One region of the Paenibacillus sp. NPDC058898 genome, then DNA from elsewhere that is predicted to be linked to it. Evidence: a T-box and tRNA genes for the amino acid it is inferred to sense, from the RefSeq annotation. Region 1 holds a T-box; the other holds one or more tRNA genes.
What was found. A T-box is a leader RNA that pairs with one kind of tRNA and senses whether it is charged. The one in region 1 lies ahead of ACOZB4_RS26935 (arginine--tRNA ligase), so its partner is inferred to be a tRNA-Arg.
Positions count from the first base shown of each region.

Region 2: it has a tRNA-Arg gene. The T-box ahead of ACOZB4_RS26935 (arginine--tRNA ligase) is inferred to sense a tRNA for this amino acid. The anticodon was not compared.

Region 1 covers NZ_JBMOSM010000013.1:55,522-60,538, forward strand. Annotated here, with positions in the region: gene ACOZB4_RS26920 (acetyltransferase) at 299-742, opposite strand; gene ACOZB4_RS26925 (EamA family transporter) at 878-1,306, shown strand; gene ACOZB4_RS26930 (class I SAM-dependent methyltransferase) at 1,450-2,214, shown strand; T-box leader at 2,273-2,496, shown strand; gene ACOZB4_RS26935 (arginine--tRNA ligase) at 2,555-4,417, shown strand; gene ACOZB4_RS26940 (hypothetical protein) at 4,504-4,944, opposite strand.
Region 2 covers NZ_JBMOSM010000018.1:12,352-38,478, reverse strand. Annotated here, with positions in the region: gene ACOZB4_RS30055 (gluconeogenesis factor YvcK family protein) at 1-420, shown strand, start outside; gene whiA (DNA-binding protein WhiA) at 426-1,355, shown strand; gene ACOZB4_RS30045 (HPr family phosphocarrier protein) at 1,458-1,727, shown strand; gene ACOZB4_RS30040 (ABC transporter ATP-binding protein) at 2,048-3,847, shown strand; gene ACOZB4_RS30035 (response regulator transcription factor) at 3,894-4,574, shown strand; gene ACOZB4_RS30030 (HAMP domain-containing sensor histidine kinase) at 4,574-5,650, shown strand; gene ACOZB4_RS30025 (hypothetical protein) at 6,437-6,715, shown strand; gene ACOZB4_RS30020 (amino acid ABC transporter ATP-binding protein) at 6,716-7,444, opposite strand; gene ACOZB4_RS30015 (amino acid ABC transporter substrate-binding protein/permease) at 7,437-8,825, opposite strand; gene ACOZB4_RS30010 (SIMPL domain-containing protein) at 9,148-9,909, shown strand; gene ACOZB4_RS30005 (ABC transporter ATP-binding protein) at 10,312-11,283, shown strand; gene ACOZB4_RS30000 (ABC transporter permease) at 11,280-12,128, shown strand; gene ACOZB4_RS29995 (ABC transporter permease) at 12,174-12,935, shown strand; gene ACOZB4_RS29990 (ABC transporter substrate-binding protein) at 12,995-14,047, shown strand; gene ACOZB4_RS29985 (hypothetical protein) at 14,276-14,473, shown strand; gene ACOZB4_RS29980 (PdaC/SigV domain-containing protein) at 14,669-15,742, shown strand; gene clpP (ATP-dependent Clp endopeptidase proteolytic subunit ClpP) at 16,226-16,822, opposite strand; tRNA gene ACOZB4_RS29970 (tRNA-Arg) at 16,984-17,058, opposite strand; gene ACOZB4_RS29965 (sugar-binding transcriptional regulator) at 17,429-18,472, shown strand; gene gap (type I glyceraldehyde-3-phosphate dehydrogenase) at 18,572-19,576, shown strand; gene ACOZB4_RS29955 (phosphoglycerate kinase) at 19,771-20,952, shown strand; gene tpiA (triose-phosphate isomerase) at 21,032-21,784, shown strand; gene gpmI (2,3-bisphosphoglycerate-independent phosphoglycerate mutase) at 21,785-23,329, shown strand; gene eno (phosphopyruvate hydratase) at 23,378-24,667, shown strand; gene ACOZB4_RS29935 (S-layer homology domain-containing protein) at 25,239-26,127, shown strand, end outside.

The sequences.
Region 1 (5,017 bases):
CAACATCGCGCACAGAAAACAAACTCTATCGGACCGTAGGTACGTTATTTCAGAAAAAGCGGCCTAATTTAGAATTTAGCGGACACCACAGCCGTTATTTAGCAAATTCACAGGCAAATTACCCTCTTTTGTCATAAATAACGGACTTCAGGTCCGTTACCATACCTGTACGAGTGTTTTTTCCTCAATTAACGGCTCCTGAGTCCGTTAAGGCAACGCAACACGATCTCGCGGAGTTTTTGGCTGAGGATGTTATGCTTACGATTATCGATGGGCTCAGCTGCGCTGATCCATGACCTTACTGCAGCTCCATGTGAATAAGCGGGAATGGCTTCCCGGAGCCGTCCAGCTCGGAGCGGCCGATTTGCACGAATCCGTATTTTTTGTAAAAGGCATGGGCCTTGGGGTTCTGTTCATTCACATCGACTTGCAGCCTCCGCCCCTTCAGCTGTTCGGCATGCCGGATCAGATTCGTTCCCGCACCTTGTCCGTGATGGAGGGGATCCACGAACAGCATTTCGATTTTGGAACCATCCAGCCCTATAAATCCAACCGGCTCCTGTTCCGTATTTAAGCACACCCAGATCTCCACGGCTCTCAGAGCTCCGTTTTGCATCATGTCATAATAAAACCGGATGTCTTCCTCCGTCAGGAAATCGTGGGTTTGGGATACGGCACGATGCCACAGCTCCACCAACTGATCATGATACTCTTCTGCGTAAGGTGCTATAGGAAACGTCATTTTTCATCCACTCCCTTCCAAATTGTTCAGATCTCATAGAAATTCATGATATCGGTAAAATTGCTCTATACTATTATAAAGGAATCCGGTACATTAATCAGAGACTTTATCTTTGTCAGGAAGGAGAGATCAGCATTGCCATTATGGCTTGTATACGCATTGCTGTCGGCGGCCACGGCGGCACTAGTCGCTATTTTCGGAAAAATAGGACTGCAAAACATCGATGCCAATTCAGCAACGGCCATTCGCTCTGTCATCATGGCACTGTTTCTGTTGGGGGTCGTGGGGGTTCAGGGCAAATTCTCGGAACTTGGTGACATTCTGGTTCAGAAGAAAGCATTAAGCTTCATTGTGCTCAGCGGCATTGCGGGGGCATTGTCCTGGCTGTTTTATTTTCTCGCACTCAAATACGGCAAAGTATCGCAGGTCGGACCTATCGATAAATTGAGCGTTGTCATCGCGGTCATTCTGGCCTTTGTCTTTCTTGGAGAAAAGATATCCTGGATTAACGCAGCCGGCGTTGCACTCATTGCCATTGGCGCTCTTCTTGTTGCCGTTAAATAATGTTCTACATAAAACCGCTGCTCAGCGGCTTTTTATTCGCTTGTTTATTGCTAAAACCTATCAACATTATCACATTTATATATTTCTAATTATAAGGTAACCATGTCACAATGAGGATAATTCATGGGTGAAGGGGTGTTGTTATGTCAAAGCAAGTATGGAAAGCTTACGATTATGATCGGCAGTTATCGTTTGTCTCGGTTTATGGAAAAGGAGTGGCAGAACTTCTTGCGCCTCAACCCGGAGAACGGATTCTTGATCTCGGCTGCGGAACCGGTGATTTGGCTTATGAAATCTCCGCTTCGGGTGCTCATGTAACCGGCATGGATGATTCGGCCGAGATGATGGAGCGCGCCAAAAGCAAATATCCTGAATTGACGTTTATGACCGGAGACGGACAGAACTTCGAAACCGAAACGCCGTATGATGCCGTCTTCTCGAATGCCGCCCTACACTGGATGAAGGATGCTGCTGGTGTGGTACGCTCCGTCTATGGCGCACTCAAGCCCGGTGGTCGATTCGTCGCAGAGTTTGGTGGCAAGGGGAATATCGACGGAATTTACCAAGCCTTGAAAACAGTGTTCGCCGATCATTATGGAATTGATGCCGACAGCCGGAATCCGTGGTATTTTCCCAGCTTGGGCCAGTATGCGACCTTGCTTGAATCCCAAGGGTTCCACGTGCATATCGCCCATCACTTTGACCGTCCTACGAAGCTGTCTGAGGGCAAGGATGGCGTGAAGTATTGGCTGCTGCATTTTGGCGATCGTTTCTTCACTGGATTCTCGGCTGATGAGAAGGACGAAGCCATTGCCCGCATCAGCCAAGCTGCCCAAGCGACACTCTGGCATGAGGATGCGTTTTATGGAGATTACAGGCGCCTGCGTGTCTTTGCAGAGAAGGTTTAGTCATTTTAGGGTTGATTTTCTAAATAGAATGGTTAATAATATGAAAAACTTGAACATGTGATTTTCGTTGATTGGGAGAGTAACTGCACTTGACTTTAGTCCAAGCGAGCCGGGAGGGTGGAAACCGGTACAAAGTCGGCCGTGAAGCGGACCCAGGAGATGGTCTTCCGAAGTGAAATACTGTAGGAAGCCCCGGCTTACACCGTTATCGTAAAAAAGGTGGTTAAACCCTTCGGTTTAACAACAAGAGTGGTACCGCGAGCACAAGTCCTCGTCTCTTTAGGAGATGAGGGCTTTTTTGATTTTTCTGACGTGTTTTTTTCAAAAAGGGGGATTTAATTTGTTAAGTCATTTGATTACTTCAAGCCTTCAACAAGCTGTAAACCAGGTGTGTGAAGCCCTGGGCTCCAAACTGCCGGATTCCACTCCAATCCGGATTGAGCAGCCTGCCAGCATGGAGCATGGGGATTATGCCACCAATATTGCGATGCAGCTTGCGAAGCTGCTTCGTAAGGCTCCGATGCACATTGCCGAGCTGATTCAAGCCGAGCTTGAGCAGGACGCGTCGTACAAACAGCTGGTCTATTCCACGGAGATTGTAGCCCCAGGCTTTATGAATCTGCGTATCGATTGGGAATATTGGGCCGGGCACCACTTTGAACTGCCTCCGGCAGCTAACGAGAAGATTGTCATTGAGCACACTTCCATTAATCCGAACAAATCCGCCCATATCGGCCATCTAAGAAACTCCTGTATCGGAGATACGCTGGTCAGGTTGATGAGGAAGCTTGGTTACGAGGTAGAGGTTCATAATTATATCGACGACCTTGGCAATCAACTGGCAGATACGGTGGTTGGGATGCTCCACACGCCGCTATCGAAGGAACATGCCCGGTTCGGCGATTACTGCTGGGACGTGTACTCAAGTACCAATAAAGCCTATGAAAGGGAGCCTGGGCTGGTTCAGCATCGGACTGAGGTTCTGCACGCACTGGAAGAGGGCAACCAGAATTTATCCTGGATCGGACTGCTCGTTGCCGAGAGAATCGTCAAAGAGCATCTTGAAGAAATGAAGCAGTTCGGCATTGACTATGATCTGCTTGTGTGGGAGAGCAGCATTGTCAGAGAGGGATTTTGGTCGTCCGCTTTCGAGCTGTTGAAGAATACGCCGCTCTTCCATCAGGAAACCGAGGGTAAACTTGCAGGCTGCTGGGTGCTCAAGCAAACAGGAACGGAAGCCGTGGACGATCCGGAGTCAGACCACAGTATGGATAAAGTGCTCGTCCGCTCCAATGGCATTCTGACTTACACGGCCAAAGACATCGCCTACCACTTGTGGAAGTACGGTGTGCTCTCCAATGATTTTGTATACAAAAAATTCACGGATGAGGTGTGGACGACGAGTACCCATGGCGAGCAGCTCTCTTTCGGCAAAGCAGACATGGTCATCAACGTCATCGATTACAGACAGCAGTACCCGCAGGCGATGGTGAAGCAGGCACTGGAAAGCTTGGGATTCCATAAAGAGGCCGACAAGCTCCGTCATGTCAGCTACGGCGTTGTTTCGTTAAGCCCTTCTGCGGCTGCGGACCTCGGAATCGATACTACCGACGGGAAAGCGTCCTATGCGATGTCCGGACGTCAGGGAATCGGAATTAAAATCACCGAGCTTATCCACCAAGTAGCCAAGGTCATCGAAGATACCCGTTCCGATAAAAACGGTTTGTCCAGTCATACGATCGCAGCCGCCTCCATCCGTTACTACCTGCTTCGCTTTGCACTGCAAACCGAGGTGGTGTTCGATCTGAAGCAGGCCACTGAAATATCAGGAAATACGGGGGTATACCTGCTCTATTCCTACGCGCGTGCACTCAGCGTGCTCAATAAAGCTCAAGAAGCCGGTGTTGCGCCGTCTGTGCCTGCTCGGTTCCCTGCTATGGAAAAAGCGGAGCATGCTCTGCTTCGCCATATCAGTACCTGGCATGATACCCTATACGTCGCCGGGCGGGATCTATCCCCAAGCGCCATCTGCAACTTTACTTATGAGCTGTGCTCTTTGTTCAACAATTTTTATTCGGCATGCCCTATTCTAAAATCGGCGGATGAAGTGCTCCAATTCCGTGTATGGCTCACTTCCTTATTCAAGAACACCCTTGGCGAAGCGCTGGAGGTGCTGGGACTGCCCACGCCAAGCCGGATGTAAATCTCCCTCTGAAGAAATTAACGAATCATGCTGTATTTAAAAAAAGCCACCGTCTTGTTGAACAAGTACGGTGGCTATCTTAGATATTATTGCAATCCTCTGACGGTCAGTCTGACCTGGATACCATCTGCAGCTGGCTCTTCCTGCAGGGTCCAGTTGACAGCCAGCGCTTCCTTCAAGCGTGCGACCTGCTCCTCCTGGAACTTCAGCCCTTCAATAATGCCTTCACCTACACTAAAATCGGATTCCGAGCTGATGCAAAAGGCTTCCTCCAGCCAGATTTTCAACCCGTTGCGGGTGTTAAACGTAATTTTGTATCCCTCGCTAACGGCCTTCTCCAAATCTTCCCCATGCTCTCCGGCATAAGAGAACAGTTCCTCGTAGTGAAAATGACCATTGTTCGCGACTTGGAATCTTTCTACCTCGCCAGAGCGCACAGCCTCCAGCAGTTGGGAGGAAGTCAGCCCCGATTTTCTGGCATGCTCCAATAAAATGGCGGTATTTTGTGATATTTTAGTAAGCTGCATGCTCGATGCCTCCTCGATATGGTTCGTAAAATACTTTTTCTTCTATTATAAGGCGAAACCGCTAGGATGTCAG
Region 2 (26,127 bases), on a different contig from region 1:
ATCGGTCCGGGAAGCCTGTATACCAGTATTTTGCCCAATTTGCTTGTTCCCAAGCTTGCTGAGGCTATCGTATCCTCTGAGGCGATCAAAATGTTCGTGTGCAATGTGATGACGCAGCCTGGAGAAACCGATAATTATACGGTGAGTGATCATTTGCAGGCCGTTTACGACCATATTGGTCTTCATCTGTTCGATTATGTTATTGTAAATGATGGAGAAATCCCGCCTCAGGTTCAGGATAAGTATGCCCAGAAGGGTGCAAAGCCCGTATTCCTGGATCGTGATGAGGTGACCAGCAGAGGGTACAAACTCATTGCAGATAAGCTTGTGCTATTTAGAACATACTTAAGGCATGACGCTGACAAGCTGAGCAACCATATTTTTCAGCTGGTACAGGATTGGATTACACGAAAGGGGTGAGTACCTTGTCCTTTGCGGCACAGACGAAGAAAGAACTGACAATGATCGAAAGCCAGAACTGCTGTGAAAAAGCCGAGCTGTCCGCGCTCATTCGGATGAACGGTTCTGTTCAACTTTCGAACAAAAAGGTAATCCTGGATATTTCAACGGAAAATGCCGCGATTGCAAGACGTATTTATTCCTTAATTAAGAGGCATTTCCAGGCGCATACTGAACTTTTGGTGCGTAAAAAAATGCGTTTGAAGAAGAATAACGTATATATCGTTCGTATTCCCGCCCAGGTTCAGGAGATACTTAAAGAACTGTGCATCGTTTCCGAAGGCTTTCTGTTTCAATCGCGGATTGATAAACAAATCGTTCGCAAAAATTGCTGTAAACGCGCCTATTTGCGCGGTGCCTTTATGGCTGGCGGATCCGTGAACAATCCGGAGGGGTCTTCGTACCATCTCGAAATTGCCTCAATGTATGAAGAGCACTGCCAGTCCCTGGTGGATCTGGCGAATGAATTTCATCTGAACGCACGTTGTATCGAGCGGAAGAAAGGCTTTATCTTCTACATTAAGGAAGGCGAGAAAATAATCGAATTCCTTAATCTGATCGGTGCCCATCAGGCATTGTTCAAGTTCGAGGATGTTCGTATTATGCGGGACATGCGTAACTCGGTAAACCGGATCGTGAACTGCGAGACCGCCAACCTGAACAAAACGATCGGCGCTGCCGTCCGTCAAATTGAGAACATCAAGCTGCTCCAAAAGGAAATGGGTCTTGAGAATTTGCCTGATAAACTGCGGGAAGTGGCGGAAATAAGGCTGGCTCATCCGGACATGAATCTCAAGGAAGTCGGTGAGCTTCTTAAAGGAACCGTTAGCAAATCCGGCGTCAATCACCGTCTGCGCAAAATCGACGAATTGGCCGAAAAGATTCGGAATGGGTAAGAATTTTTTCTTCTAGTGTCCTGTATGGTAAAATGGTATAATATTATAAAATGTCAATCGCGCTTTCAATGCAGCAGATTTATTAGATAGGGGGTAATTTTCATGACAAAGCACCCGGTAGTCGTTCGGTTAAAGACGGGTCTTCACGCCAGACCGGCCGCGCTGTTCGTTCAGGAAGCGAATAAATACTCATCTGAAATCTTCGTTGAAAAAGATGATAAAAAAGTAAATGCCAAAAGTATCATGGGAATTATGAGCCTTGCGATCAGCTCTGGTACGGAAGTTTACATTAGTGCTGAGGGAGCCGACGCGGAGCAAGCGGTTACTTCACTCGTGAACTTGGTGAGCAAAGAGGAACTCGAGAACCAATAAGGGCAACCGTGATTGAAGTTTAAGAAAAGTCTTGTTACTGCAAGGCTTTTTTTGCTATCAAGCTCTGGTATTGCTGGGATTCTCGCTTGATTCTACGTACATAAGAATAGGTTTTAAGAGAAGGGGCGGAGACATCCGCCCTTTTTCAATTTCGGGGCCCCCGCAAAGGATTTGGAATAAACATCGTAGCATGAGCTCCACTTTGTGGGGTTATTTTACGTTGTTTTCATAAAATTAAGCCTTCGTTTAACTTCAGTTTAACTTGTTGATATATTCTTTCCTTACAGATGATAAATAGGGATGGAAGGGAAGAGAAACCGATGAGAGAAACGGATCATACTTCTATACAAGAAATAACGCAGGAAAAGTCGGCCGGCAGCAATAAAGCAGGTTCGAAGGCCTTCATCCGGCTGTTGAAAGAAACGAAACCTCCGATGCTGCTGCTGATTGGAGCGATCCTGCTGAGTGTGGTATCAACCCTGATCGGACTAGTCATTCCGATGTTTACAAAGAGCCTGGTGGATGGCTTTTCCTTAACGGATATGAATCGTTCCCATATCATCGGGCTTGGCATTGCGTTTGTGTTGCAGACGATTGCCTCGGGGGTCTCGATTTTCCTGCTGAGTTATACGGGACAGAAGATGGTGGCTGCCCTTAGGGATCGGCTGTGGAAAAAGCTGCTTGTACTGCCGATCCGCTACTTCGATCATAACCGTTCAGGGGAATCGGTTAGCCGGATGACGAATGATACAGGAGTGATCAAAAGTCTCATATCGGACCATGTGGCCGGATTCTTCAGCGGGATCATTTCTATTGTCGGTTCCATTGGGGTGCTCCTCTATTTAAACTGGAAGATGACGCTGACGATGTTTATCGTCATTCCGATTGCAGCGCTGATTCTTGTGCCGCTCGGCAAGAAAATGTATAAAATATCGCTTGGCATGCAAGATGAGACAGCTACGTTTACAGCGAATATCAGTCAGGTGTTGTCCGAGATTCGCTTGGTTAAAGCTTCTAATGCTGAGGACAGAGAGTATGAGAATGGGCATAAAGGGATTACTAATCTGCTGAATTTCGGGATCAAGGAAGGTGTGGTATCCGCCTGGATCGCGCCGCTGATGTCCTTCGTGCTGATGATGCTGCTGGTGGTGGTCATCGGGTATGGCGGACTTCAGGTATCCACAGGGGCGCTGACCGCTGGGGAGCTGGTTGCGTTTATCCTGTATTTGATTCAGATCGTGATGCCGATGACGCAGTTAACGACGTTTTTTACCCAGTTTCAGAAGGCTAAAGGAGCAACGGAGCGAATATTGGAAACGCTGGATGCAGAGGAAGAGTCCATTTCGGCCGGTACTGATGTGGTGAACGCGAATCAGCGGATGTCCATCGAGAATCTTTCGTTTGGTTACAAGCCGGATGAGCTGGTGCTGCATGATATCAGCTTTCAGATGGAGCCGGGCACGGTCACGGCCGTGGTTGGACCGAGTGGCGGAGGCAAAACGACGCTGTTTTCCATGCTGGAGCGTTTTTACCTTCCGCAAAAAGGGCAGATCCGATTGGGCAAGACGGCGATCGATACGTTCTCTTTACGCTCATGGCGCGGATTGATCGGCTATGTTTCACAAGATAGTCCAATGATTGCGGGAACCATTCGTGATAACTTATGTTATGGGATGGACCGGGAGGTGAGCGATGGGGAGATCCGAAGAGCGGCAGAAATGGCCTATGCGGATGGATTTATCGACGAGCTGCCTCATGGCTTTGATACGGATGTGGGCGAACGGGGCGTGAAGCTCTCGGGCGGACAGCGGCAGCGGATTGCCATCGCCAGAGCCCTGCTGCGGGATCCCAAGATTCTGATGCTGGACGAAGCCACTTCCAGTCTGGATAGCCGTTCCGAGATTGAAGTGCAGAAGGCGCTCAAGAACCTCATGGCTGGACGGACGACGATTATTATTGCGCACCGGTTATCCACGGTGGTGGGAGCTGATCAGATTATTTTCCTTGAAAAAGGAACGGTAACCGGACGGGGAACGCATGATGAATTGATTGAGCAGCATGATATGTATAGGGAATTTGCCGTGCAGCAGCTGCAAATGAATGAAACGATCGAGGCCTAAGGCCTAAGGGCGCCTTGAAGATGCTGGGGAAGAAGGGATGGCAACCATGGCAAAAATATTGGTAGTGGACGATGACCCGAACATCCGCGAACTCATAAAGGTGTTCCTGGAGGAAGCGGGAATGGAAGAGGTGTTCGAAGCTTCGGATGGCGTCGAGGCCTTGTCCGTCATGGACCAGACATCCGTCGATCTGGTCGTGATGGATATCATGATGCCAAATATGGACGGATGGGAGTTATGCCGGGAGATCCGGAGGAACACCGGTATTCCGGTGCTGATGCTGACGGCAAAAGGGGAGACGAGACAGATCGTGAAGGGCTTTGAGCTGGGCACCGACGATTATCTGGTGAAGCCCTTCGAGCCCGCAGAGCTCGTCGTGCGCGTCAAAGCGCTGCTGAAGCGGTATCAGGTAGCCGCATCGCAGACGGTGACCGTCGGCAAGCTGCAGATGAACCGCAGAACCTATGAGGTCAAGGCGGGTGATGAGGTTTTTACCCTGCCGCTGAAGGAGTTTGAGCTTCTCTTCAAGCTGGCCAGCTACCCGGGGAGCACGTTGACGCGTGATCGGTTGATCGAAGAGATATGGGGCTATGACTTTGAAGGGAACGAACGGACGCTGGACGTCCACGTGAATCGGCTGCGGGAGCGGTTCCCGGAGGAGAAGTACCGGTTCAGGATTCGGACGGTGCGCGGGCTGGGATATCGCCTGGAAGCAGGTGAGGGCTGATGAAAAAAACACCCAAAATCTTGTGGAAGATCGTTCGAGAAACGCTTCAGACGATCTTGGTTTTCGCGGTCTTAGGAGCGTCTTGGACGGCGGCGACTTATGTGACTCGGTTTGTTTACACCTGGACGGGAACCCCGCCGTGGGATTATGCCATCCAACTGATCGACTTGTTTGTCGGCGTAATCATTTTCTTCCTGTGCATGCTGGTCGTGGGCATGTTCTTCAAGCACCGGCAAATGGCCATGCTGAATTCCATTACGGATGCCATGCGACGGATATCGCAGGGGGACTTCAATGTAAAGATGAACGAAAATGAATGGCGCGGGGAGTTCAAGATGATCGCGAGCAGCATTAACGACATGGCCGGCGAATTGGGGCGGATGGAGACCATGCGTCAGGATTTCATCTCTAATGTGTCCCATGAAATCCAATCCCCACTTACTTCGATTCGGGGGTTTGCCCGAGCGCTCCGAAGTCCCCGCCTTACGGAGGAGAAGAGAGCCCGTTATCTGGAGATCATCGAAGGAGAGAGCCGCCGCTTGTCGCAGTTGAGTGACAATCTGTTGAAGCTGTCGTCCCTGGAAGGAGAGCAGCCGGCATTCGAAAGGGCCCGCTACCGGCTCGACGGGCAGCTGCGTGCGGTCGTCTTGGCGAATGAACCGCAATGGCTGGCGAAGCGGATTCAGGTGGATCTGGACCTCGCTGAGGTAGAGATTGAGGCAACGGAGGATCTCCTGAGTCAAGTATGGAACAATTTGCTGCACAACAGCATCAAATTCACGCCCGAAGACGGCATGATCACGATTGTGCTGAAAGCAGGAGAAGACGGGGCCGAGGTTACGATGACGGATACGGGAGTCGGGATGTCGGAGTCGGATCAGCTGCATATATTCGAACGCTTTTACAAAGCGGACAAATCGCGCAATCGCGCCGCGGGCGGCAGCGGGCTGGGATTATCCATCGTGAAGCGGATCGTCGATATTCATCAAGGGAAGATAACGGTCCAATCCGAGCTTGGGAAGGGATCGAAATTTACGGTGATGGTACCTTATAAGCGATCTCTGGATACGAAGTAATGATTGTGCAGTGAAGGTTTGACATTAAAATTGGTACGTGAAGCTGTGACATGAAGTTGGATATGAAGTTTAGATGGGCTTGGATATGAAGAATAGATGGGTTTAATGAAGTACGTAGGGAGCTGACATAAAAAGGACGCTTATCGTGTGACTCTCCTCCAGGAAGGCGGGAAGGTATAGAGGATTAGGACTGTTTCGGGGATGTTCTCAAGAAGATACTAAAGGTGTGAGGAGATGGCTGCTCACCCGCCATATCTGGAACAACTTGAACCGGATATGTCCATAGAACAGGAGTAAGGGCTATGGTCGCCCCTACTCCTGTTTAAGCTGTGCACTGATGCGATATGGACAAACTCACCGAGTCGGGTTAAAGCAGGTGAATTAGCTAAAACGGTCGCGAATTTGGCGGACACCAAGGACCTTATTTGCCGAATTAAGCGCGATATTCTAAAATAACGGACTCCAGATCCGTTATTTTAGGATTTGTTTAGGTAAATGCCGCCTTTTGGAAGGAATAACGGATCCTTGGTCCGGAAGTTTCCGGAAAACCGCCATTTTCCCTCAAATAAGGTACTCTTGGTCCGTTAGCTCCACTAAAGCAGCGTGCAGCCATCGCACGACCACCGCAGTCGACTCTAATTTTAATGCACATGCCATTAATAGCCGTATGATAACCGGTTAGTCTCACCCTAACGGGCTAGCTGGAAGGGTCGCTGGTTACTGCATGAATCTAGTCGACAGCCCTCCAAGCCTGCCCAAGACCACACACCGTGCACACAGGGAGCAGTGAGCACAGGGAGTAGTACACCAGGGAGCAGTACGCCAGGGAGCAGAACGCACAGGGAGCAGTACGCCAGGGAGCAGTACGCACAGAGAGCAGAACGCACAGGGAGCAGTACGCCAGGGAGCAGTACGCACAGAGAGCAGAACGCACAGGGAGCAGTACGCCAGGGAGCAGAACGCACAGAGAGCAGAACGCACAGAGAGCAGTACACACAGAGAGCAGCCCGCAAGGTACATGTAGCTACACGGCAGCGGTTTGTTAAAGAAAGGTTAGCTGCGTGATTACAGCACCTTTTCCAAAAAGCTAATCGTCCGCTCATGCTTCGGTCTGCCGAACACTTCCTCTGGCGGGCCTTCCTCTACGATGTATCCGCCATCCATGAAGATCACCCGGTCCGCAACCTCGCGGGCAAAACCCATCTCGTGCGTGACAATCATCATCGTCATGCCTTCGCGCGCCAGATCCTTCATGACGCCGAGCACTTCGCCGACCATCTCGGGGTCCAGCGCCGATGTCGGCTCGTCAAACAGCATGATGTCCGGATTCATCGCCAGCGCCCGGGCGATCGCCACACGCTGCTTCTGACCGCCCGACAGCTGGCTCGGGAAGGCCTCCGCTTTATCGGAGAGGCCTACTTGCTCCAGAAGCTTTAGTCCCGTGGCACGAGCCTCGGATGCGTTCTGCTTGCCCAGCTCGACCGGGGCAAATGTAATGTTCTTCAGCACGTTGAAGTGGGGGAACAGATTAAAATGCTGGAACACCATGCCGATGTTCTGGCGCGCCTTGTTGATGTCTGTTTTAGGGTCATTGATATCCTTGTCATGCACGAATACCCTGCCTGCCGTAATGTCCTCCAGACGATTGATGCAGCGCAGGAAGGTGCTTTTGCCGGAGCCCGAAGGCCCGATGACACAGACAACTTCGCCTTCCTGGACCTGCATGTTAATGCCCTTCAGCACCTCATTCGTGCCAAAGTTCTTCTTCAGTCCTTCTACGCGGATTTTATCCATGACGCACCTTCCCTTCCAGACGGCCCGAAATTTTGGTCAGAATCGTGATCACGACCAGATACATGATGGCGACCACGAGCCAGATATCAAACGAAGCGAACGTTCTTGCAATGATGATTTTCCCGGATTGGGTCAGTTCGACCAGACCGATTACCGATAGGATCGATGTATCCTTGAGCGTGATCACGAGCTGGTTAATAAAGGTCGGAATCATCACTTTGATCGCTTGGGGAATGATGATTTTCATCATGGCTTTGCGGTATGGCAAACCGAGCGAGCGGGCAGCCTCAAGCTGTCCAGGGTCAATGGATTGGATACCGCCCCGGATAATTTCCGTTACATAAGCACCGGCATTCAGGCTAAGTGTCAGGACCGCTGCCACGATCGGCGACATCGTGAAGCCGAGTGCCTGCGGAATACCAAAGTAGATGAAGAAGGCAAGGACTAGCAGCGGTATGCCACGGAAAATGTCCACGAATACGGTTGCGATGCCTCGGAGCCATTTATTGCGTCCGACCTTCATAAAGCCGAATATCAACCCTAAGAAAAACGCGAAGAACAGCGATACGATGGTCAGCAGCAGTGTATTGCCAAGGCCCTTCAGCAGCGAAGGCAGCGACTCCACGATAAGCTCCCAACGGCTTTGACTCGCCGCGCCTACGGCATTTTCGCCAATGTATTTTGCCTTAATACGGTCATACTCCCCGTTTGCCCTCAAGTTAATCAAGCCGGCATTGAATTTCTCCAGAAGCTCTTGGTTCTGTCCTTTACTAACGGCAAATCCGTAGGAGGCGCCAGGGACCATATCCGTAACGATCTTCAGTCCATTGTTCTGTTCGACTCCGTAAGCCAGCACGGGGAAGTCATCAAAACAGGCAACGGAATTGCCGGTCCTGACATCGTCATACATCTGGGCCGAATCGTCAAAAGGCACGATGGTGAATCCGTACTTGGAGGATATGGATTCCGCAAAGCTGTAGCCCTCCGTACCCGTTTTGACGGCGACTTTTTTCCCTTTTAAATCCTCATACCCTTTGATGGACTCCTGATCCTGGCGAATGGCCATGACCACACCTGAGTTAAAATAAGGATCAGAAAAGTCGAATTTCTGCTTCCGCTCATCCGTGATGCTCATGCCGGCAATGACACCGTCCACCTGGTTGGCTTCCAGCGCCTGAACCGCCGCATTGAAACCGAGCGGCTTGACTTCATATTTGAAGTTCTGATCTTTCGCGATCGCATCCAGCAGATCCATGTCGATACCGACAAAATTGCCGCTAGCATCCTGGAATTCAAACGGGGCAAACGTAATGTCTGTTCCGATCTGATAGGTTTTACCGGAGGCTGGCTCTGCCGCGGCGCTTGCCGCCCCGTATGGCATGCCCGCTGCCATGAGTATCAGCAGTGACATGAACGCGTATAACATCCGGAATGATTTCATAGTGACCTCCTCTTTTTAACACCGATGTAGTTAGTTACCCATGAAGGCTTCCTTATTAAACAGTTGCCGTCATCTTCATTGGGTATCTTATTGTGCTGATCCACCAATCATGCCTAGATATACCAATTAACAGGGGCGTATCAACAAAGTTAAAGAAAAATCTCAAAACGCTTCGTTCCGGATGCAACATTTACCAATGCCCTCACGTTAGAAGGGTAAGGCAAGCATGGCAGCGATGCCAATATAAAGGAGGCTGACAATAATGAAAAGATGGGTCAAACAAGTAGGTTCCATCATGATTGCAGGTGCACTGTTGACTGGCAGTACGGCAGTAGTAGGATTGAGCGGGGCAACCGAGGTGCATGCGGCGGAGGCAGCACAGCAAAACCTTCTTACCGTACTCGGTAAAGGCGAGATCTCGGTGAAGCCAGATATCGTATATCTTTCCATTGGGGCTGAATCGTATGCGGAAACCGCAAAATCCGCACAGAAGAGCAATGCGCAGAAAATGGATAAGATTACGAAGATGCTGAAAGAAACATGGAAGATCGATGACAAGGATATCAAAACCGAACAGTTCTATGTACAGCCTAACTATACGTACTCTGATGATAATGGACGTAAAGTGAAGAATTACAGTGCTTATCATTCCCTGGAAGTCACGCTTCGCGACTTGAGCAAAGTCGGCGATCTGCTCGATGCAGCGTCTGATGCCGGTGCCAATTCCATTGGCAACGCCCGTTTCTCAGTCGAGAACCGTGATGCTTTTGAAGCCCAAGTGATAGATAAGGCCATGGCGAATGCGGACCTGAAAGCTCAAGCGATGGCAAAAGCCTCCAAGCGTCAGCTCGGTATCGTGCTTAATATCGTGGAAGGTTCTGTTGGTGTAGATAACATTTATGGCCTCAATAACATGGCTGCAAAAGCTGAGTTCTCTCAGGCCGACGCGGGCGCCAGCACATCCGTGAAACCGGGCGAGATCAAAATCTCGACGCAGCTGTACGTGCAATATGAGCTGAAATAGTAACTGTTTTCGACTCATAATACTAAAAACCGTTCATCCGGGTCTTTATCGGGTGGACGGTTTTTTGTGCATCCCTCTTCGAAAAATGAAATACCATTATCCGGTCCTGTATCCGTGCCTTCCCTAGTTGAAATACACAGAAAAGTGTTGTGTATAGGGGGAAAACGAGGTATAGTGAATATGCGAAAAACTGAACTTTATTTAAACGTTAAAGCCATACCCATGGATATGGCTTTTTTTTCTTAGTAGAGACTTCTAGACGCTTCCACCCTTAAGAAACGGATTCTGCCAACCTGAGCACGATAGGCAGTATGACCGTTTCTTCTTAGTGGAGAACGTTTTTGTGCATACTGGTTAGCAGGAATGTACACATGGAATAGGTCACATTTGAAGAAGGGGTTGATGCATGTGATTGAACTTGTCCAGATCGAGAAGCATTTTCAGGGACAAGCGGTCGTGCATCCGCTGTCGCTCTCCATTAAAGAGGGGGAATTCCTGACTTTGCTGGGCCCCAGCGGCTGCGGCAAAACGACGATTCTCCGAATGATAGCAGGATTCGAACAGCCGACCGAAGGACAGGTCTGGCTGGCGGGTCAGAATGTGACGGAAATGCCTGCGAACAAGCGGGACTTGAATCTGGTATTCCAACACTATGCTCTGTTTCCGCATATGACCGTAGAAGATAATATCGCTTTTGGATTAAAAATGAAAAAAATGCCGCGTCAGCTCATCAAAGAGCGGGTGGACGAGGCCGTTGCCATGACACAGCTGACCGCCCTGCGGGAACGCTTTCCGCACCAACTGTCCGGCGGACAGCAGCAACGCGTGGCCATCGCCCGCGCCATCGCCAACAAGCCGAAGGTGCTGCTGCTGGATGAACCGCTGGGCGCATTGGATCTGCAGCTCCGCAAAAATCTGCAGTCCGAGCTCAAGCATTTGCAGCGGACGCTCGGGATTACGTTTGTCTATGTAACGCACGACCAAGAGGAAGCCATGATGCTCTCCGACCGGATCGTTATCATGAACCACGGACGGGTAGAACAAATCGGTACGCCGCGCGAGATCTATGCGAAACCGCAAACGCTGTTTGCCGCCACGTTTGTAGGGGAGAATAACGTCTTTTCCTCGCCCGAAGGTCTTTTTGCAGTGCGGCCGGAGAAACTCATTCCGCAGCGGGAGTCGGGTGCCAGGAAGAACGGCGTGATTGAGGATGTGCAGTACCTCGGCAGTGTTCATAAGCTGCTGGTCCAATTGGATGATGAACCGATGAAGGTCACGATTGCCCTGGATATCTCGGATGACCATCCTTGGGAGGTTGGTGAACGGGTTGGGGTGAACTGGAACACCAAGGATGAGGTGATCATCGGGCCATGAGGAAATCAAGGTTCCTGTTGACTCCGGTGCTGCTGTGGTTATCCCTGTTCCTGATCGTTCCGATGCTAATTGTGGTCGGCATCTCCCTGCTCTCGCGGGATTCGCTGGGGAATATCGTTTTTTCCTTCAGTCTCGAAGGCTATAAAACCTTTTTTGATCCATTATATTTGGGAATTTACTGGGATACCCTGGTATTGTCGCTGCTGACTACGGTGATTTGCTTGTTAGTCAGCTATCCTTTGGCCTATTATATAGCCAACGCTTCCCCGCGTATCCAAACCTGGGGATTAATTCTGATCACCGTCCCGTTCTGGATTAACTTTCTGATCCGCACTTATGCCTGGGTTCTCCTGCTACGAACGCAAGGCGTGGTGAACAGCCTGCTGCTGTGGATGGGTTGGATCGACGAGCCGATTCAGATGCTGTATACGTATGGCGCCGTACTTCTCGGCATGGTCTATAATTTCATTCCCTTCATGGTGCTGCCGATTTACGTGGCCCTGGAGCAGATGGATAAGCGTCTGATAGATGCGGCCAGCGATCTGGGCGCTTCTAGATGGAGGGCATTCCGCCACATTACCTTGCCGCAGAGCAAATCCGGTATCATGACGGGAGCGGTTCTGGTCTATGTCTCGACTTCCGGGATGTTTGTAGTTACGGATATTTTGGGAGGCGCGAAGTCCTCCATGATCAGTAATATTATTCAGCAGCAGTTCCTGGGTGCGCGCAACTGGCCCTTTGGAGCGGCGTTGTCGGTGATCTTTGTGATCACGTCCCTGGTGCTGATCCTGCTCTTTAACCGGGCGATGCAAGCCCGCCATCAACGCGTAGGGGAGGGGAGATAAGTGAAGAAGAAGAATCACCCGCTGCTTGGGATTCACTCTTTCCTTATGATGGCTTTCATCTATGTACCGATCATCATGATCATCATCTATTCCTTTAATAACACGCGGCTTAGCGGCAACTGGGAAGGATTTACGTTAGATTGGTATGTGTCGCTATTCGAGAACCGGCACGTGATGGAAGCGCTGATGAACAGTTTGACGGTGGCGGTCATATCAACGATCGTTTCCACCCTGCTTGGAACCGCGGCAGCGCTCTCGCTTCGGAGTATGGGGCGCAGAGGTCGCAGCGGCATGAATGGGCTGCTGTATCTGCCCGTCATTATCCCGGATATTATTATGGGGCTGTCGCTGCTGGTGCTGTTCAGTCAACTGAACATGCCGCTTGGCAAGACGACGGTGATTATCGCACATATAACGTTCAGCCTATCGTATGTGTATGTCGTGGTGACAGCCAGACTGTCGGGCATGGGCAAACAGCTGGATGAGGCGGCCCAGGATTTGGGGGCTACGCCTTGGCAGACGTTCCGGCATGTTACATTGCCGCAGATTGCTCCGGGCATTATCTCCGGCGCCTTGATTGCTTTTACGCTGTCATTGGATGATTTTATGGTCAGTTTTTTTGTCGCCGGCCCAAGCTCAACGACGCTGCCGATCTATATTTACGCTCAGGTGAAGCGTGGCATCTCGCCAGAAATTAACGCGCTGTGTACGCTGCTCATTCTAGTCAGCATCACGCTGATTCTGTTAGCCCAATATATTCTTAACCGCGGCAATGGGCAAAAGAAACATAAAACATTACCGATCTAAGTGAGATGAACGCTTTTTTCGAAATAAAACATGCAAGTGGAAAGAGAGGAGATATTGAATTGAAAAAATCAAGATGGACCCGCCTGCTGACGGCAGGCATGGTTGCGGTTTTGTCTGTGGGACTCTTGGCCGGTTGCGGATCGGATAAGGAGACACTCCACATTTACAGCTGGGCGGATAACTTTGATCCTGAGGTGCTGAAGGACTTCGAAGCGAAGTTCGACGTGAAGGTAACCTACGACAATTACGCAAACAATGAAGACCTGCTGGCAAAGATCAAGGCTGGCGGCAGTGGATATGACCTCATTCAGCCGTCCGATTATATGGTGAAAACGATGATTGAATCGGAGCTGCTTGAGCCGCTTGATATGAATAATATCCCGAACTTCGTCAATCTTACGGATACTTTCAAAGATCCTTCTTATGACCCGGGCAATAAATATTCGATTGTCTACACGTCCGGTGTAACGGGAATTGCATATAACAAGAAGTATGTGAAGGACGAGATCAATAGCTGGGAAGACCTCTGGAACCCGGAATACAAGGGTAAAGTTCTGCTTCTGGATGACAACCGTGAAATGATCGGCATGGCGCTGAAGAAGCAAGGGAAATCCAACAGCAGCACGGATGAAGCGGAAATCACCGCGGCTACGGATGACCTGAAGACCTTGCTGCCAAATGTGCTTGCGTTTGATACGGATAACATTAAGCAGAAGATGATCCAAGAAGAAGGCTGGATTGCTACGGTCTGGTCCGGAGATGCGGCCTTCATTGCAGCGGAGAATCCGGATGTGGCGTATGTCGTGCCAGAAGAAGGGGCTACCATCTTCTCTGATAACTACGCGATTCCTAAGGGAGCCAAGAATAAAGAGCTGGCCGAGAAATTCATTAACTTCATGATGGAGCCTGAGGTCAGCGCCAAAAACTATGAATTCATCGGATACAGCAATCCGAACACCAAAGCGATGGAATTCCATAGCGAGGAATACCGCGCCAATACGATGATCAACCTGACAGATGAAGAGCTGGGCCGTACCGAATGGCTCGATAATGTCGGTGACTCGCTCTCGATCTATGATCGTTTATGGACCGAACTGAAAAGCGGTCGTTAATTATAACAAGCATTTTCATATTTTTGTAATAAAAAAGTCTGTCCCATTGGGGCAGGCTCTTTTTTGTTTGTAAAGAATAGGTCCTAAGACCCGGAATGGGGAAAAATGTCCGATTTATGCGAATCGAACCACAACTTCGGGGCCCGTTTCGTTGTTATATATAAGGGAGGACGCAAATGATTTAAACCAGGTTTCTATGGGTTTAAATCAGGAAAAGGAGAAATCGGCTTGAGCGATGTGATGGGCTTGCTGGTTCTTGCAGGAATCGTAGCGGGCGTTGCAGCGGTGTTGTTTCTGAACTTCTTCAGGAAAAGCGCTCTGCATCTGGTGTTATTGAGTATTCACAGTGCGCTTGTCGGTATCGGATTATTTCTATTAAGTTATGCACTCCGGTGCAGCGAAATCTTGTTGTTTATGGGTGCATGAGCTCTCTTTTGTGGTGTGTTTCTAAGCTTATAAGCATTCATGCAGAAAGATTAGAAGAACGTGTAGGTCCTACGACCTGGAATCAAAATTGTCATTGGCGTTGTTACCAATACATTGAAAGCTTTCCTTATAATGATTAAGGGTAATAGATTAACAACTAACGGAAACTTAATTTAACAAAGGTGGAGTTCTGATATGAATCCTAAATTACGTGTATGTGCATCATTAATTGCAACTAGCGTCCTGCTTGGCGGTCTGGGTTTGAGCGGACAGGTCATCGATGCAAGCGCCGCTAAGGCACCCGTTTCCGCCAGCCAAAAATCGTCGAAGAATGAAGTTGTACTGAAATGGAATGGCAAGACCCTGTCACAGAAAGGTCTCGTGCTGCATGGGGTAACTTATGTGCCGGCAACCGCTTTGCGGGACGGCCTGGGAATGCCTCTTAAATATGATGCAAAAAACCGTACGTATACACTGGGTAACGGCTATAACAAACTGAGTGCTATCGTATATGATTCAACTGAAATCGGTATTCTGGTGAATGGTTCGTATGCCGGCGAGCCTGGCGGACAGATCATAAATGGTCGTCTCTATGTGCCGTTCAAAACGATCAGCGAATACATGGGCGTTCAGGGGCAATGGAATCCTTCCTTGAAAACACTCAGCATGACGCAGAAGAAGCAGAATGACATCACCATTAAATCGGTAGCGCTGAAGAAGAAGATTCAGGGCGTGGATGCCGTTGTGAACTATCCTGTAATCAGCGGACTCGATAATGCAGAGGTCCAAGCTGAAATCAACAAAGTGTTGAAAGAAAATGCTTCCGGCGTAATCACAGGTGCTGAAGGGAATGCTGAAGAATTCCCTCCTTCGGAATCCAATCTCCGCTACGAATTCAGTGGTGACTTTGTGGTTCATTACAACCAGAACGATATCCTGAGCATTACGACGTACGATTATTCTTATACCGGCGGCGCCCATGGGATGACCTTCCGTAAAAGCTTCACCTTCTCCTTGAAGGATGGCAAGCAAATGAAGCTGGGCGATTTCATCAACATGCAGGGCAAGAATAAACAGAAGCTGAACAACCTTGTGCTGAACACGATGAAAAAAGAAGGGGGCTACCTCGGCGGATTTGAGGGCGTGCCTGCGGATGCTGATTTTTATGTGAAGGATAATGCTGCGGTGCTGTACTTCCAGCTTTATGAGTACACCGCGTATGCCTATGGATTCCCTGAGTTTGAGCTGAAGCTCAAAGAGTGGAAGTAAGAATATACGGTAAGCGGTTTGTGTAAACTGCAATCATTTATTTTCATATACTATAGCTTGTCTAGAAACATGATGTTGTCCTGATGTAACGCTGTGCTGGAACGAGTTGCGAAAATCCCCTGATCACGTGAGCGTGGAGTGTATACTCCCGCTTCCTGCGGTCAGGGGATTTATTGTTTTATCCCGAGGCTTGCCTTTTCCCCTCCCTAAAAAGTTAAGGCAGGCCTTTTAGGAGGGGCGCCTTACCGTCTTTAGGTTTTATTGAAAAAGTTGTCCCCTCCAGTGAGAGTATCCCCCGGAGGAGCAACGCGTTCGCCTTTGAAATCGGGAAACAACCTATCCATTCATTCCAGTTTCCTGATTTCAACTGCGACCGAAGGGGATACTCTCACTCTCCCGAATTGAAGTTTTCAATAAATCCCCTTCAGAGAATAAGAAAGGGCAGGCACCAGATAACGGCGCCTGCCCTTTACTTCATTTCTTTTATAAGCCTTGCGGCGGTGTATTCTCTAATACTTGATCGATCAGGCCATATTCTTTGGCTTCGTCGGCCGTCATGAAGTAGTCGCGATCGGTATCCTTCTCGATGCGCTCCAGCGGTTGGCCAGTGCGATCAGACAGGATGCGGTTTAGCTTATCGCGCATTTTGAGAATGCGGCGAGCACGGATCTCAATATCCGTTGCTTGACCTTGTGCGCCGCCGAGCGGCTGGTGAATCATAATCTCGCTGTTAGGCAGACCGTAACGTTTGCCTTTAGCGCCTGCGTTGAGCAGGAATGCACCCATAGAAGCAGCCATGCCGACACAGATCGTCGAAACGTCCGGCTTAATGAACTGCATCGTATCGAATATCGCCATACCTGCGGTAATGGAACCGCCAGGACTGTTGATGTAAAGATGAATATCCTTCTCAGGATCCTCAGCCGACAAGAACAGCATTTGGGCAATGATGGAATTGGCGACCACGTCATTTACGTCGGAGCCGAGGAAGATAATGCGGTCTTTCAGCAATCTGGAATAGATGTCGTACGCCCGCTCACCGCGGTTGCTTTGTTCAACGACCATAGGTATAAAACTCACGTGGAAAACCTCCTCTTAAGTACCTCATATAAATACTGTTACCGTATTACCCACATGATAAACAATTTAAATCAAAAAGTCAAAGATAGTCAAACTATTGGGTAAAAAAAAGAGCCGTCATGGGCACTTTAGGGTAATCAGTATAGAGAATAAAGATAAAATGGCGCGCCCGCGAGGAATCGAACCTCGATCTCAGGCTCCGGAGGCCTACGTCATATCCATTGGACCACGGGCGCATAAGAAAAATGTCTATCGACGTACATTCAAAGAAGACATACCGCGTTTAGCGGTAGTTTTTCTTGCGATATCAGGAAGCTGACTCCGCGAAGTTTATACTTTCTGATATCTAAAAAATTAGCAACGAAGTTGATTATACCGCATCTATTTCAAAAATACAATAGCAGACAAAACTTTGTTCCTATTATATAGACAAGCCTGTAGTTGGTCATAATGAATAAGAATGCTTGGGGTAGAGAAATATACTTTCGGACACTTGCAACCGGCATGATTATTGGTTAGAATAAGGGTGGGACTTAAAAAGTTCAACTGGGACATTTTACGACCAGGTAGAGGAGAGCCGAGACGAAGTTTGCAGGAGTGGAATGCATGCGTAACCTATTAGAAATACAAGAGCAGCTTCTGCCGGATCTGATGGAAATTCTTAAACGAAGGTATTCCATCCTTCATCAGATCAAGCTGTCCGGAATTGTTGGCCGAAGAACATTGGCTTCATCACTCTCGATGACCGAGCGTGTCCTCAGAGCAGAGACTGATCTTCTGAAAGCGCAAGGGCTAATCGAGATTGAAACGCTTGGCATGCGGATCAGCAGCTCAGGGATATGCTTGCTGGAGGAACTCGAACCGGTAATGAATGAGTTATTCGGACTGGTTGAACTGGAAGAGAAGATTCGTCAGGCTTATGGGCTTCGTAAAGTGGTCATTATTCCCGGTGACAGTGAGTTATCTCCGGAAGTCAAACGCGAGCTTGGCCGTGCCGGAGCAAGAACGCTGCTAAGCTTTGTAAAGGATGGAGATACGATCGCCGTAACAGGCGGCTCCACGCTCGCCGAAGTAGCAGAGCAGATGTCCTCTTTACCTGGTGGCGAACCGCTGACAAGCACTTGGTTTGTGCCTGCCCGGGGCGGTCTCGGGGAGAGTGTCGAGATTCAAGCGAACACCATTGCCTCCAAGATGGCAAAGCGCGTGGGGGCTGAGTACCGATTACTTCATGTACCGGATCTGCTAAGCGAAGATGCCTACCAGTCTTTGGTACAGGATCAGCATATCCAGGAAATTGTGGATGTGATCAGGCGCTGCCGAGTCATTATTCACGGCATCGGAGATGCCATGGAAATGGCAAGAAGGCGGAAGCTGGATGAAAACTCTATTCAGAACTTGCAGGCAGATGGCGCGATTGCGGAATCCTTTGGCTACTACTTTAGTGAAGATGGTGAAGTTGTCCACAAAATGCTTACCCTTGGGCTTCGGCTTGAGGATATTATGCAGACAGAGACGATCATCGGCATTGCTGGAGGGCAAGGCAAGGGCAAGGCGATTCACGCGGTGCTAAAATTCGGACATGAGGATATTCTCGTTACCGATGAAGCAGCTGCACTGGAAGTCGAGAAGGAGATTGACGCCGGTATTTGAATCCACGGGCGTACAACTGATTTTTCATTATTGTTGTCTTGATTGGCTTAACGGCCAATCTTGAATATATAAATTTTACAAATATGGAGGGAACTACTCATGGTTAAAGTAGGTATTAACGGTTTTGGACGTATTGGACGTAACGTGTTCCGCGCTGCGCTGAACAACAGCGAAGTTGAAATCGTGGCAATCAACGATTTGACGGACGTAAAAACGCTGGCACACCTTTTGAAATATGACACAACTCACGGAAGACTTAATGCAACAGTTGAAGCTAAAGAAGGCGCACTCGTTGTAAACGGCCGTGAAGTGAAAGTATTCGCTGAGCGTAACCCAGAAGCATTGCCTTGGGCTGAGTATGGCGTTGAAATCGTTGTAGAATCCACTGGTATTTTCACAGCGAAAGACAAAGCTTCCGCTCACTTGAAAGGCGGCGCTAAGAAAGTTATCATCTCCGCTCCAGCTACTGACGAAGATATCACCATCGTTATGGGCGTTAACGAAGACAAATACGATGCTGCTAGCCACACCATCATTTCCAATGCTTCTTGCACGACGAACTGCTTGGCTCCTTTTGCAAAAGTTCTTGACGAGAACTTTGGTATCGTTAAAGGATTGATGACTACAATTCACTCCTACACAAATGACCAGCAAGTGCTTGATCTGCCGCACAAAGATCTGCGTCGTGCTCGTGCAGCTGCTGAAAACATCATTCCATCCACAACAGGTGCTGCTAAAGCGGTTAGCCTCGTTCTGCCACAATTGAAAGGCAAATTGAACGGTAACTCTATGCGTGTACCTACGAAGAACGTTTCTGTAACGGACCTCGTAGTTGAGCTGTCCAAAAACGTAACACTTGAAGATGTAAACGGAGCTCTGAAAGCAGCTGCTGAAGGCCCGCTCAAAGGCATCTTGAACTACTCCGAAGAGCCGCTTGTATCCAGCGACTACAATGGCGACCCAGCTTCTTCCACTATCGATTCGCTCTCCACTATGGTAGTTGGCGACAACATGGTGAAAGTTGTTTCTTGGTATGACAACGAGTGGGGCTACTCCAACCGTGTCGTTGACCTCGCTGCTTACATCGCAAGCAAAGGTCTGTAATTGATCTAGCCATACAATCGAAGAGGAGTTCCGTTCCACGGGTCTCCTCTTTGGTTCATGGTTTTTCCTTGTTTTCATGCCAGAGCACTGGGAAGAATAGACAAGATCCGGGCGCTGGTTAGCGATAGAGAGAGAAACGAGAGCAACTGCATGCTGTCGGTGAGGAGAATAGTTTTCTTAGGAGGAACGTGGAGATGAACAAGAAAAGTGTACGTGATGTAGAAGTAAGTGGCAAACGGGTGTTTGTCCGCGTCGATTTCAATGTACCGCTCGAAGATGGTAAAATTACAGACGACACTCGTATTCGCGAGACTTTGCCGACCATTAAATATTTGGTAGAGCAAGGAGCGAAAGTCATCCTGGCCAGCCACATGGGCCGTCCAAAAGGAGAGGTCGTTGAATCTTTGCGCCTGACTCCGGCAAGTCAGCGTCTGTCCGAGCTGCTCGGTAAACCGGTAGCCAAAGCGGATGAAGCTGTAGGAGAAGCGGTTAAAACGCAAATCGATAAGATGCAAAACGGCGATGTGCTCGTGCTTGAAAACGTTCGTTTTTACCCTGGTGAAGAGAAGAATGATCCGGAACTTGCGAAGCAATTCGCCGAACTGGCCGATCTGTTCGTGAATGACGCGTTTGGTGCTGCTCACCGTGCGCACGCTTCGACAGAAGGCATCGCTCATCATCTTCCGGCTGTATCGGGATTGTTGATGGAGAAAGAGCTGTCCGTTCTCGGCAAGGCCCTTTCGAATCCGGACCGTCCTTTTACCGCCATCATCGGTGGATCGAAGGTTAAGGACAAAATCGACGTGATCGACAACCTGCTTACGCTTGCTGACAATGTCATCATCGGCGGTGGACTTGCTTACACGTTCTTCAAAGCTCAAGGCCATGAAATCGGTCAATCTCTGCTTGATAAAGATAAGCTTGATGTTGCACTTGGTTTCATCGAGAAAGCTAAAGAGTTGGGCAAAAACTTCTACCTGCCGGAAGATATCGTCGTTACGGACGAGTTCAGTGCAGATGCGAATACTAAGATCGTTGATATCGACGGCATTCCTGCCGATTGGGAAGGCGTTGACATCGGTCCTAAGACTCGCGCCAAGTATGCAGAAGTGATCAAGAACTCCAAACTTGTCGTGTGGAACGGTCCTATGGGCGTATTCGAAATCGCTCCGTTCAGCAACGGTACTCGTGAAGTGGCACAAGCCTGTGCGGATACGGAAGCTTACACGATTATCGGAGGCGGCGACTCGGCTGCAGCTGCGGAGAAATTCGGCCTTGCCGACAAGATGAATCACATCTCGACAGGCGGCGGTGCATCTCTTGAGTTCATGGAAGGCAAAGCACTTCCTGGTGTTGTGGCATTGAACGATAAATAGAATTAGGCGCTACATTGGATAGCAAGTGGATGAAGAAGTTTGGACCCCGATTCTTCGGGGGAATAAAGGAGTGAATCGTGTGAGAACACCTATCATAGCTGGTAACTGGAAAATGTTCAAAACTGTTCCGGAAGCAACTTCATTTATTGAAGATGTGAAAGGCAAAGCGGAAGTAGAAGGCGTGGAAAGCGTGATCTGCGCGCCATTTACCAATCTTCCTGCATTGGTTGAAGCAGCAAAGGGCACGAACATCAAAATCGGTGCACAAAACCTTCATTTTGAAGATAATGGCGCCTTTACTGGTGAAATCAGCGGTTTGATGCTGAAAGATCTGGGCGTGGACTATGTCATTATTGGACATTCCGAGCGTCGTCAGTACTTTGCTGAAACGGATGAGATCGTGAACAAAAAGGTACATGCGGCATTCCGTCATGGTCTTCTTCCGATCGTTTGCGTTGGCGAAAAGCTGGAAGAACGCGAAGCTGGCCAAACCAAAGACGTGTGCAAGGTACAAACAGAAGCTGCGTTCGCAGGTGTTCCGGCTGATCAAGCGATTCATGTTGTTATTGCTTATGAGCCAATCTGGGCAATCGGAACGGGCAAATCCTCTACGGCAGAGGACGCAAACGAAGTTATCGCATACATCCGTGAACTCGTTAAAGGGCTGTATGGCGAAACCGTTGCAGACCAAGTTCGCATTCAATACGGCGGTAGCGTGAAGCCTGAAAATGTAGCGGAGTATATGGGACAAAGTGACATCGACGGCGCGCTCGTTGGTGGTGCAAGTCTACAACCGGCTTCCTACATCGCACTCGTTGAGGGGGCGAAGTAAATGTCTGCTCCAAAACCTGTAGCTCTGATCATCATGGACGGTTTCGGTCTTCGGAACACCGAGGTGGGCAATGCGGTCGCACAAGCGAACAAGCCTAACTACGACCGGTATTTGAAGCAGTACCCGAACACCACGTTGACCGCCTGCGGCGAAGCCGTAGGCTTGCCGGAAGGTCAAATGGGGAACTCCGAAGTGGGTCACTTGAACATCGGCGCAGGCCGGATTGTGTATCAGGACTTGACCCGTATCACGAAGTCGATTCGTGGAGGAGAGTTCTTCGAGAACGAAACGTTGGTGGAAGCCGTTCGCGCTGCCAAGAACAACAACAAGAAGCTGCATCTGTACGGACTGGTATCCGACGGCGGCGTTCACAGTCATATTGAGCATATGTTCGCCATGCTGGATCTTTGCAAGAAGGAAGATTTCCATGACGTATACATCCATGGTTTCATGGATGGACGCGACGTGGCACCGGACAGCGGCAAGCAGTTCGTTAAGGATCTGATTGCGAAGATTGAAGAAGTGGGCGTTGGCCAAATCGCTACGCTTTCCGGTCGTTATTATGCGATGGACCGCGACAAGCGTTGGGATCGTGTCGAGAAGGCTTACCGTGCCATGGTGTATGGCGAAGGACCTAAATATACGGATCCGCTGAAAGCCATCACCGAATCTTACGAGAAATCGGTTTACGATGAATTCGTAGAACCGACCGTTATTGTGAATGGTGAAGGCGAGCCGGTTAGTCTGGTGGAGAGCGGAGATTCCGTCATCTTCCTGAACTACCGTCCTGACCGTGCGATTCAGCTGTCCCAGGTGTTTACGAATAATGATTTCCGTGGCTTTGAACGTGGACCGAAGTTCCCGCAAAACTTGCATTTTGTCTGCCTGACGCTGTTCAGCGAGACGGTGGAAGGCTTCGTCGCCTACAAACCGAAGAATCTCGACAACACGCTGGGCGAAGTGCTGGTTCAGCACAACAAGAAGCAGCTTCGTATTGCGGAAACCGAAAAGTATCCACACGTTACGTTCTTCTTCAGCGGTGGACGCGATGTTGAGCTTCCAGGCGAAACACGTGTATTGATTAACTCGCCGAAAGTGGCGACGTACGATCTGAAACCGGAGATGAGCGCTTATGAAGTGGCGGATGCTTGCGTGAGAGAAATCGAAGCGGATAAGCATGATGCGATTATCTTGAACTTCGCGAACCCGGATATGGTAGGCCATTCCGGTATGCTGGAGCCGACGATTAAAGCCGTTGAGACTACGGATGAGTGTGTCGGTAAGGTCGTTGAGGCTGTTTTGGCAAAAGGCGGGGTTGTTCTGATCACCGCTGATCACGGAAATGCGGACATGGTATTTGATGAGAATGGACGTCCATTCACCGCCCATACCACGAACCCGGTTCCGTTCATCGTAACGGATGAGAATGTAACGCTGCGCGAAGGCGGTATTCTCGCCGACATCGCGCCAACGATTCTCGATCTGATGGGACTGCCGAAGCCGGACGAAATGACCGGAACCTCCATGATTGCAGCACGTAAATAAGTAGTTCATAATGGAACATAAACATAACATTAAAAGGAGACTATACACATGACTATTATTTCTGATGTATATGCACGCGAAGTCCTTGACTCCCGCGGTAATCCAACCGTAGAGGTTGAAGTATACCTGGAATCCGGTGCAATCGGTCGCGCGATCGTTCCATCCGGTGCTTCCACTGGCGTTCACGAAGCCGTTGAGCTTCGCGACGACGACAAATCCCGTTACCTGGGCAAAGGCGTTCTGAAAGCCGTTGAGAACGTGAACGAAATTATCGCTCCTGAAGTGATCGGCATGGACGCTCTGGACCAGCTCGGCATCGACAAGCTGATGATCGCTTTGGACGGTACGCCAAACAAAGGCAAACTGGGTGCGAACGCAATTCTGGCCGTATCCATGGCTGTAGCTCGCGCTGCTGCTGATGCATTGGATCTTCCATTGTACGTTTACCTTGGCGGATTCAACGCCAAACAACTTCCAGTACCTATGATGAACATCGTGAACGGTGGCGCTCACGCGGACAACAACGTTGACGTTCAAGAGTTCATGGTATTGCCTGTTGGCGCTCCTAGCTTCAAAGAAGCGCTTCGCATGGGTGCTGAAATCTTCCACAACCTGAAATCCGTTCTGAAGGGCAAAGGCCTGAACACGGCGGTTGGTGACGAAGGCGGCTTCGCTCCTAACTTCACATCCAACGAAGATGCACTGTCTTCCATCATCGAAGCGATCGAAAAAGCCGGCTACAAGCCAGGCGAAGATGTATTGCTGGGTATGGACGTTGCTTCCACCGAGTTCTTCAAAGATGGCAAGTATGTTCTGGAAGGCGAAGGCAAATCCTTCACACCAGCAGAATTCGTGGACTTGCTCGCTTCTTGGGTAGACAAATACCCGATCGTAACCATCGAAGACGGATGCTCCGAGGACGATTGGGAAGGTTGGAAATTGCTCACCGAGAAATTGGGTAACAAAATTCAACTCGTGGGTGATGACCTGTTCGTTACCAACACCGAGCGTCTGGAAAAAGGTATCAACGAAGGCATCGGTAACTCCATCCTGATCAAAGTAAACCAAATCGGCACATTGACTGAAACATTCGATGCGATCGAAATGGCAAAACGCGCAGGATACACGGCTGTAATCTCCCACCGTTCCGGTGAGTCCGAGGACAGCACGATCGCTGATATCGCAGTAGCTACGAACGCAGGTCAGATCAAAACGGGTGCTCCTTCCCGTACAGACCGTGTGGCAAAATACAACCAATTGCTTCGCATCGAAGATCAATTGGGTGAACTTGCTCAATACAACGGCTTGAAGTCGTTCTACAACTTGAAGCGCAAATAATTGAAATAAGAGAAAGCCCAGCTCCTGCTTTTGAGGGAGCTGGGCTTTTTTGCATTTATTTGAGGATGTCTGGGGGGAGGGAAGGGGCTGCACAATATGTTAACGTGCTGTGGGACGGTGCGTATATCGGTTCCGGTCGCTGTTAAAATCGGGAAGCAGGAATGGAATAGGCTTAAGGAAGCTTCCCGATTTTAAAGGCGAACGCGTTGCTCCTCCACCGATATACGCACCTGAGCAGGGGAGGAGGCGTGCAGCCATTTGTGAGTATCTCATAGGAGTGCAAAGAAGAAAGCCCAGCTCTGTGAAGTCACATGAGCCGGGCTTTTGGGCGTGGGAGAAGGAGAGATCGAAGGGCTGCACACTCTGTTATCGTGCCGTGTGGCGGCGCGTATATCGGCTCCGGTCGCTGTTAAAATCGGGAAGCAGGAATGAAATAGGCTGAGCGACGACCGGGATACTCTATTAGACCTAAAAGCCTATCTTTTTTATAGTTCAAGTTTCCTATATTTTCCGTTATAATGATGATACGGAAGTTATAGGAAAAATACTAGAAGTAAGGTGGCTTGAATCTATGAAACGATCACTCCAACGATCGAGAAAATGGCTGATACTGCCTGCGGCTATGCTGATCGCAGCAGTCTTATCGGCCCCCGATGCCCATGCAGCTGACGTTCAACATCTGACGGGAGAACGAACGAAGCAGGATATCCTGAATAAATGGCAGCAGTACAAACCCATGGACACAGGCACATCCTATATGGGACCCGAACGAATTTACATGGAATCGCCAAGCGTCGCCGTACCCTATAAGGCAGGGACGATAAAACCGGAATATATCGAGGACGGCATTCGGGCCGTCAACTTTGTAAGATACCTATCCGGCCTGCCGGATGACGTGACAGCCAACCCTTCGCTTGCAGGGCAGCAGCAGGCGACAGCGCTTGTGAACGCCCTGCATCAAAAGCTGAACCATTATCCAACCATGCCGGCGGGCATGGACGATTCGCTGTACGCTTCAGCGAAGGAAGGCGCGAGGACAAGCAACCTTTACGGCGGCAGCCCGACCTTTTATGACAATGTCCTTGGTTATATGGCGGATAGCGGGGCTACGAATATCGACCGGGTCGGACACCGCCGGTGGGTTATCAATCCGGAGATGAAACAGACCATGTTCGGAATGGTACATACATCCAACAACGTTGCCTATGCGTCGATGTACGCGATGGACAAGGGCCGCGCAGCTTCCGAAGTTCAATATGATTACATCTCCTGGCCGTCTGCAGGATATTTTCCGGAAGAGGTTTTTAAGACAAACGATCCATGGTCGGTGTCGTTGAACCCGCAAAAGTATGACCGGACCAGAACGGATCAGATTCAAGTGAAATTGACCCGTGTGAGGGACGGGAAAGAGTGGAGCTTTGACAAGAGCGACAACGATAAATCGGGCAAATATTTCAATG